DNA from 2 places in the Sporosarcina jeotgali genome. Region 2 is predicted to be linked to the other one. Evidence: riboswitches for the same ligand, from Rfam matches in the RefSeq annotation. Region 2 holds a riboswitch; the other holds the start of a gene.
The links. Region 2 has a riboswitch for S-adenosylmethionine ahead of metK (methionine adenosyltransferase). Riboswitches for the same ligand answer to the same signal wherever they lie in the genome.
Positions count from the first base shown of each region.

Region 1: another riboswitch for S-adenosylmethionine. It lies ahead of PGH26_RS12755 (cyclase family protein); the one in region 2 lies ahead of metK (methionine adenosyltransferase).

Region 1 is NZ_CP116341.1:2,528,809-2,533,242, reverse strand. Features, by position in the region: gene PGH26_RS12760 (IS1182 family transposase) at 1-1,117, shown strand, start outside; gene PGH26_RS12755 (cyclase family protein) at 1,016-1,765, opposite strand; SAM riboswitch class I at 1,867-1,974, opposite strand; gene PGH26_RS12750 (nicotinate phosphoribosyltransferase) at 2,257-3,726, shown strand; gene nadE (NAD(+) synthase) at 3,739-4,434, shown strand, end outside.
Region 2 is NZ_CP116341.1:2,161,575-2,166,008, forward strand. Features, by position in the region: gene PGH26_RS10650 (alpha/beta hydrolase) at 1-373, opposite strand, end outside; gene PGH26_RS10655 (gamma carbonic anhydrase) at 479-991, shown strand; gene metK (methionine adenosyltransferase) at 1,044-2,249, opposite strand; SAM riboswitch class I at 2,445-2,561, opposite strand; gene pckA (phosphoenolpyruvate carboxykinase (ATP)) at 2,728-4,314, shown strand; gene PGH26_RS10670 (alpha/beta hydrolase family protein) at 4,357-4,434, opposite strand, start outside.

The DNA.
Region 1 (4,434 bases), 370 kb from region 2:
AAAAGAGCTGCGGTCGCAACGCAAGGAACCAAAACAGTATCGAAAAAAGTTCCAGGATTTTTTACAACGCAAAGAGAAATACCGGATCGACATGGCGATTTTTGGAGACCGTAACAGCTATTCCAAGACGGATCATGACGCCACCTTCATGAGGATGAAGGAGGATCATATGAGTAATGGCCAGCTCAAGGCAGGCTACAATGTGCAAGTGGCAACCGAAGGACAGTATGCGCTTGCTTACGATATCTACCCAAACCCAACGGATACACGAACACTCATCCCGTTTCTTAATCTCATCGAGAAAGACTATTTCGAGCTGCCGGAGTACATAGTCGCAGATGCTGGTTATGGCAGTGAACAGAACTATGGAGATATCCTTGAAAACAGAAAGCGTACACCATTGATCACCTATAATCAGTATCGGAAGGAAAAGACAAAGAAATACAAAGAAGATCCGTTCAACACAATGAACTGGGCTTATGATGAGGAAGCGGATTCCTACACTTGTCCGAATGGCCGCAGGCTAGGATTTAGCCATTTTTCAAAACGAACCGACAAATACGGATTCACACGCGAATACAAAGCGTATGAATGCGACGATTGTTCCGATTGCCCATTGCGCTCCCTTTGTACGAAAGCGCAGGAAGGCAACAACCGGAAATTGTATATCAATGAAAAATGGGAAATGCATAAAACAATCATTCGAGCGAAGCTTTCAGAAGAGAAAACAGGTTCACTCTACGGTCAACGGAAAATCGACGTAGAACCAGTTTTTGGATTTCTGAAGGCGAATTTGGCGTTCACTCGTTTCTCTGTGCGGGGAAATGATAAGGTGAAAAATGAACTGGGCTTCGCATTCATGGCCGTGAATTTGAGGAAATACACGGCCATAAACAACATTCAGGCATCAGAAAACGGAAAGAATACGAGAAAAAAAGCGAGTGCTCACCAAAAATCGGTGAACACTCGCTTTTTTTGCTTCAATCTGACTGGTTGTGTCCCAGCCTCTTTTTTGTTAAGGAAGAATGGCGAAAGAGCGTACCGGAAATCCGGATGCCTTTTCAGGCTTTGGAACGACGTTGAAAATGACAGCGCCTTTTGCTGGAAGTTTGTCTAGATTCGTTAAAAGTTCCACTTGATACGTATCTTGTTCAAGTACATAGTACTCTCCATGGAGCGCACCGTTTTTTCTAAAGTCTGCCGCAGAATCGGTATCGAATGTCTCGTGGCCGACTGCCTTTACACCGCGTTCTTCAAAAAGGAACGTTAAGGCATCCAAGCCCCAGCCTGGAATTCGATTATTCCCCTCATCATCTTTGTTGCAAAAACGTTCTGCGTCGGGCCAGCGTTTACTCCAATCGGTCCGAAGTGCTACGAATGTATCCGATTCGATGGGTCCGTGTTCTTTTTCGAACGCCAGCAAGTCATCCTTTGAGCACGTAAAGTCATGGTCTGCTTCTGCTTCTTTGGATTTATCTACGACGACTAAAGGAAGCACAAGCTCTTTTAACTCCAGTTCCTCTAAAAAGCGTGTATCCCGCACGAAGTGAATAGGGGCATCGATATGCGTTCCGTACTGACCTGCAAAGCTGAATTGCTGTGCAAAGAAACCATAGTCATGGTTAAACAGTGTTTTGAACTCAGCGTCTTCAAACATGAAGAAGTGAGGAGAATCCGGTCCGAATGTATGAGTGAGGTCCACCCATTCTTTTGCCTTCAATGCAGTCAGTGCAGCCAGCAAATCTGTTTGTGTTTGTGTTGTCATCTCAATCCCGCCTTTTTGTGCCGAATTCCGGCTATTATATACAAAAAGAAGGCCCTCGATAAACCTTAAGAGGGCCTTCTATGCAATCCGCATGAAGTCAGCTCTCATCTTTAGAGATGCTTATGCACCTCCTGGAATTAGCACCTCGGCCATTAGGGCAGGTTGCTGAGACATCACAGGGCCAGTCCCTCCGTCTCTCTTGATAAGAAAGTATTGAATTATTTGTAAAGTGATTATTCTGATAGTATCACGCTTGAATGTTGATTGCAATAGTGCTCTGATGATTTCTTTCTCTGGGGAATTTGATATACTTGTCTATAGTTTGGAAATTCTTCAGAAGATGTTACCTGAGCTTTTATTTGCGCTTGCAAATGAAAGCGATTGCGGGTAGAAATGTGCAGTAAAATTTTTTGAGGGTAGAGTTGTTGGAAAAACGGGTAAAGCACAGTTATAAACGATCTACATAACCTATTTGGAAGAGGCGAATTAGTGTGAGCACAAACTATACGGATGATAGCTTGGCATTACATACAGATTTATATCAGATCAATATGATGGAAACGTACTGGGCGGAAGGCATTCATAACAAGAAGGCGATTTTCGAGCTGTATTTCAGAAAACTGCCATTCGGAAATGGGTATGCCATTTTTGCAGGACTTGAGCGCGTGCTGGATTATTTACGTGATCTGAAATTTACTGATAGCGATATCGCTTATTTAAAAAATGAATTGCATTATAAAGAGGACTTTCTTGAGTATTTGAAAGACGTTCGTTTTACTGGGGATCTCTATTCCATGAAAGAAGGAGAAGCGGTATTCGGAAACGAACCGATCATGCGGGTTGAAACGACGCTGGCTGAAGCACAGCTTATTGAAACAGCGCTCTTGAATATCGTTAATTACCAGACGTTAATTGCGACTAAGGCTTCTCGTATCAAGCAAGTGGTGAAAGATGAAATGGTCATGGAATTCGGAAGCCGCCGTGCGCACGAAATGGACGCGGCGGTTTGGGGGGCGCGTGCTGCGGTTATTGGCGGTGTGGAAGCGACTAGCAACGTCCGCGCGGGTAAATTATTCGGCATCCAAGCTAGCGGTACCCATGCTCACTCCCTGGTACAAGCCTATAAGAGCGAGTACAAAGCGTTTCACTCGTATGCAAAGCGGCATCGTGATTGTGTGTTCCTTGTAGATACGTACAACACGCTGAAAATCGGCGTTCCAACAGCTATTAAAGTGGCTAAAGAACTCGGCGACAAAATCAACTTCATAGGTATTCGCTTAGACAGCGGGGATATCGCGTTTTTATCGAAAGAAGCACGCCGTATGCTGGACGAAGCAGGATTCGAAGATGCGAAAATCGTGGTATCGAATGATTTGGATGAGTACACGATCCTTAACTTGAAAGCACAAGGGGCGCAAGTCGACATTTGGGGGATTGGCACAAAACTCATTACCGCATATGACCAGCCTGCGCTTGGTGCTGTTTACAAACTTGTTGCGATTGAAGGAGAGAATGGTGAAATGGTCGACACCATCAAAATTTCTTCCAATGCAGAGAAAGTGACGACACCGGGACGTAAGAAATTGTATCGGATTATTGATAAAGAAAATGGGAAAGCTGAAGGAGACTACATCACTATGTATGATGAAGATCCGAATGCCGAAAAGCGCATTAAAATGTTCCATCCCGTCCATACGTTTATCTCAAAGTTTGTAACGAATTTTGAAGCTAGGAACCTTCATGAAAAAGTGGTTGATCACGGACAAGTCATCTATGACGTCCCGCCAACTTTAGAAATCCGGCAGTATGCAAAAGATAACTTGGATCTGTTATGGGATGAATACAAACGCTCACTTAACCCTGAAGAATATCCAGTCGATTTGAGTCAGAAATGCTGGGACAATAAGATGAAAAACATTCAAGAAGTCCAGGAAATGGTAAGTGACTTCATCCACGAATAGGAGGGACCGGAAATGAATGAATTACAACAGCAAATTATTCATGAGTTGCACGTGCTGCCAAAGATTGATCCGCAAAAAGAGGTTCGGGTTTCTGTAGATTTTCTAAAAGCGTATTTAAAGAAAAATACGTTTTTAGAAGGCTATGTTCTTGGGATTTCAGGAGGTCAGGATTCAACGTTAGCTGGAAAGCTCGCGCAGATGGCAGTTGATGAATTGAATGAAGAACTCTCGACTGACCGCTATAAGTTTGTTGCAGTCCGATTGCCATACGGTACGCAATTCGATGAGGAAGATTGCCAAGACGCTCTGCGTTTTATAAAGCCTTCTGCTACGTATACAGTGAATATTAAAGAAGCAGTAGATGCCAGCCGACGTGCATTGGACGCAGCCGGCATTTCCTTATCCGATTTTGAAAAAGGGAATGAAAAAGCGAGAGAACGCATGAAAGTACAGTTTTCAATGGCGGCGTTCCATCATTGCGCAGTAATCGGTACGGATCATGCAGCAGAAGCCATTACAGGATTCTTTACAAAGTTTGGCGACGGGGCTGCCGATGTTACACCGCTGTCCCGTTTGAACAAACGCCAAGGGAAGGAGATGCTTCGCGAGCTTGGATGTCCGGAACATTTGTATAACAAAGTCCCGACTGCCGATTTAGAAGAAGATAAGCCTGCGTTGCCGGATGAGATAGCGCTTGGCGTCACTTAC
Region 2 (4,434 bases):
ACTTAGGCGGGTGGTGGATTAACGATAGCCACGGTGAACTGATAATTAGCCCAGCGCATTCAATTCGATGCCTCTGAAGTAAATGAATCATCACTGTAGCACCCAACCCATGAGCCAATACGATGACGGGCACACTTTCTTTCAATCCAGCGTCGATCATTTTCTTTGCAAACTCTTTATAAGAATCGAAAGTCTCTTCATGAGGATTCCCTTTCTCCTCCGGACTATGTCCCGGCAAATCACCTGTAATCACGTCAAATCCCGAAATCCTTAATTGCTGTATCAGCCATGCATACCGCTGATGGTCTTCGTACGCGTTATGTACAATGACAATGACTGCTTTTGCTTGTCCGTCTGCTTCCCATTTCCACATAGCGCTTCCCTCCATTTATATCAATGCTTTAAACTCAATTTGTACATGGTCCTAAAACTTTGATAGGATTATTATACATCAATGCACAACAAGGAGGGCATTTTCATGATTGTTCCGTATAAGGATGTTTGGCCAAACATCGATGAAACCGTTTTTGTAGCTGATTTTGCTGTCATTAGCGGAGATGTCACAATCGGCGCGGATTCGTCTGTTTGGTTTAGTACCGTCATCCGCGGCGACGTTGCACCGACCCGTATCGGTAAACGCGTCAGCATTCAAGACTTATCCTGTCTGCATCAAAGTCCTAACACACCGTTAGTCATAGAAGATGACGTCACAATCGGACATAAAGTTACGTTACATAGCTGTACAATTAAAAAAGGGGCTCTCGTTGGAATGGGTTCTATAATATTAGATGGTGCAGTGGTTGGTGAAGGCGCATTTGTAGGGGCAGGCAGTTTAGTTCCTCCAGGTAAAGTCATTCCCCCTGGTATGTTAGCACTCGGTTCTCCGGCAAAAGTTGTTCGTGAAGTTACAGACGAAGACCGGGCGGATATGGACAGAATCGTTAAGAGCTACGTAGAAAAAGGTCAGTATTACAAACAACTTCAAAATTGAAATGTAAAAAAGAAAAGCAAGGGCGCTTAAATCGGCCCTTGCTTTTTTGTATTTACCCTTTAAGTTGAGTAACTTCTTCTTTCAATGCTGAAGCTTTGTCTGTCCGTTCCCAAGGAAGATCGATATCCGTTCTGCCGAAGTGACCGTAAGCTGCTGTCTGCTTATAAATCGGACGGCGCAGGTCGAGCATCTTGATAATCCCTGCCGGGCGCAGATCGAAATGGTTTCTGACAAGCTCAACAAGACGGCTTTCAGGAATATCACTTGTTCCGAATGTATCAACAGAAATCGAAACAGGCTTCGCCACACCGATTGCATACGCCAGCTGTACTTCACAGCGATCCGCAAGACCTGCAGCGACTAAGTTTTTAGCAACATAACGTGCTGCGTAAGATGCTGAACGGTCAACTTTGGTTGCGTCTTTACCAGAAAACGCACCTCCCCCATGCCGAGCATAGCCTCCGTACGTATCAACGATGATTTTACGTCCAGTTAAACCAGCGTCCCCTTGTGGACCTCCAATCACAAAACGCCCAGATGGGTTGATGAAGTATTTTGTTTCTTCATCCAGTAAGTTCTTCGGTACGACAGAGTCAATCACGTGCTGTTTGACTTCACGCTGCAATTGCTCCAGTGTCACTTCAGGATGATGCTGTGTAGAAATAACAATCGTATCCACACGGATGGGTTCGTTCTTTTCATTATATTCAATCGTTACTTGTGTTTTCCCATCCGGACGTAAGTAGTCAAGTGTTTCTTCTTTCCGCACTTTTGTAAGCTGACGTGAAAGTTTGTGCGCAAGGCTGATTGGCAGAGGCATCAATTCCTCTGTTTCGTTACACGCATATCCAAACATGAGTCCCTGGTCGCCAGCACCAATTGCTTCTAATTCTTCGTCATCCATTTGGCCTTCACGTGCTTCAAGCGCACGATCGACGCTGGCTGCGATGTCCGGTGATTGTTCATCAATAGATGTCAGTACGGAAGACGTTTCGTAATCGAATCCGTATTTCGCACGTGTGTAGCCAATTTCCTTTACGGTTTCTCGAACCACTTTCGGAATATCGACATACGTAGTTGTCGTAATTTCTCCAATCACGAGAACTAATCCTGTTGTAATTGTCGTTTCACACGCAACGCGTGCGTTCGGGTCTTCCTCGATAATCGCATCCAGAATTGCATCTGAAATTTGGTCGCACATCTTATCAGGATGGCCTTCTGTTACCGACTCAGATGTAAACAGTCGTCGATTTGTCATATGATTTCCTCCTTCAGCCGCAAGTCTCCTTACAGCGAACTCGTGATACGGTACTCTCGTTTTCCCAGTTTTCGTCCCGCGCCTGAAGAGAAGCGACGTTCAACGTTCACAAGGATAAAGGCAAACAATAGAAAAAGCCCTCCACTCACGTATTGCATACATGAGGAAAGGCATGAGTTTCATAGGCACCTTTCACTCTTATCGTCCAGGGTTTCCCCCTGCTCCAGGTTTGGCACCTTTTCATAGACAAGGACGTCTATGCAGGTTGCCGGGCATCATAGGGCCTGTCCCTCCGCCGACTCGGGATAAGAGTATCCGTTCATCTATCTATGCTACGAGAAAATAGAGCTATTGTCAATTTTTTTGTTGTTCTCACTTGAGTTTTGAATTAGTATAGTTTATTATTCTTAATGTGTTATACTAATTCAAAATAAGACAGCCCCAACACGGGCAATAATGAAAAGGACGGTATCTACCTATGATTTCAGCGAAAATAGATAATGGACTCAAAGAACTTCTTTCTGGAACTAATATTACATTACAGCCCTCTGTACCTGTATTAGTCGAAAAAGCAGTTTCCCGCGGTGAGGCGAAGCTTTCAGCAGATGGAGCCGTTACAGCGCAAACCGGGAAGTATACCGGCCGTTCCCCTAAAGATCGTTACATAACTGAAGAAGCGGCTTCAAAAGATAAGATTGACTGGGGTTCTGTCAATCGTCCAATTTCAGAAGATCACTTCGACAACCTATATAAGAAGGTTTTGAACCACCTTCAAACAAAAGAAGAACTATTTGTATTTAAAGGATTTGCAGGAGCTGACAAAGCTTCACAACTTTCTATTCAAGTTATCAACGAATTTGCGTGGCAGAACCTGTTCGTGCATCAGCTCTTCATCCGCCCTACTGAAGAAGAATTGAAAATGCACGAAGCACAATTCACAATCCTGGCTGCACCTTCGTTCAAAGCAGATCCTGCTGTTGACGGTACGGACACTGAAACATTTGTCATCATTTCACTCGAAAAACGTATTGTGTTAATCGGCGGTACTGAATACGCAGGAGAAATGAAGAAATCGATTTTCTCTGTCATGAACTACCTGCTTCCTGAGAACGGCATTCTTTCCATGCACTGTTCAGCAAACGTTGGGGAAAAAGGCGATGCAGCTCTATTCTTCGGCTTGTCAGGTACAGGTAAAACAACGCTTTCTGCTGATGCAAACCGCAAACTCATCGGTGATGATGAGCACGGTTGGTCAGATCATGGAATCTTTAACATTGAAGGCGGATGCTACGCGAAGTGCATCCATTTGTCACCAGAAAAAGAACCTGAGATCTTCGGTGCCATTCAATTCGGGACAGTTTTAGAAAACGTGGTACTCGATACAGAGTCACGCGTGCCCGATTATGATGATACAACTTTAACTGAAAATACACGCGCTGCTTATCCAATTGAGAACATTGACAATATCGTGCTTCCATCAGTTGCTGGACACCCGGAAACGATCATCTTCCTAACTGCTGATGCGTTCGGCGTGCTGCCTCCAATCTCGAAATTGACGAAAGAACAAGCGATGTATCATTTCCTAAGCGGATTCACATCGAAACTTGCGGGTACTGAACGTGGAATCACATCACCAGAAGCAACATTCTCTACATGCTTCGGTTCACCATTCCTGCCGCTTCCGGCAACAGTATATGCAGATATGCTAGGCAAGAAAATCGATGAGCACGGTTCACGTGTATTCCTTGTAAACACTGGCTGGACCGGCGGTGTCTATGGCGTTGGTAAACGTATGGACTTGAAGCACACACGCACAATGGTTCGCGCAGCACTTTCTGGAGAATTAGATGATGTTGAAACAGAAACTTCTGCTACATTCGGCCTTCAGATTCCTAAGCAAATCCAGGGTGTTCCAAGTGAAGTGCTGAACCCTCGCAATGCTTGGAGCGATGCATCCGAATATGATGCAAAAGCAAAAGAGCTATCACAGCTTTTCAAAGACAACTTCAAAAAGTTTGACCAAGTTTCTGAAGAGATTCTTCAAAAGGGCGGTCCAATTATTTAATAGCACGAAAAAGAACCTTCCTAATCCCGGAAGGTTCTTTTTTTACGGCTGCGCTCTCATCCAATTTGTCAGATCCCTGACGATCTTAGCATTGTGCCAGGATGGGAAGTGATGGGTATA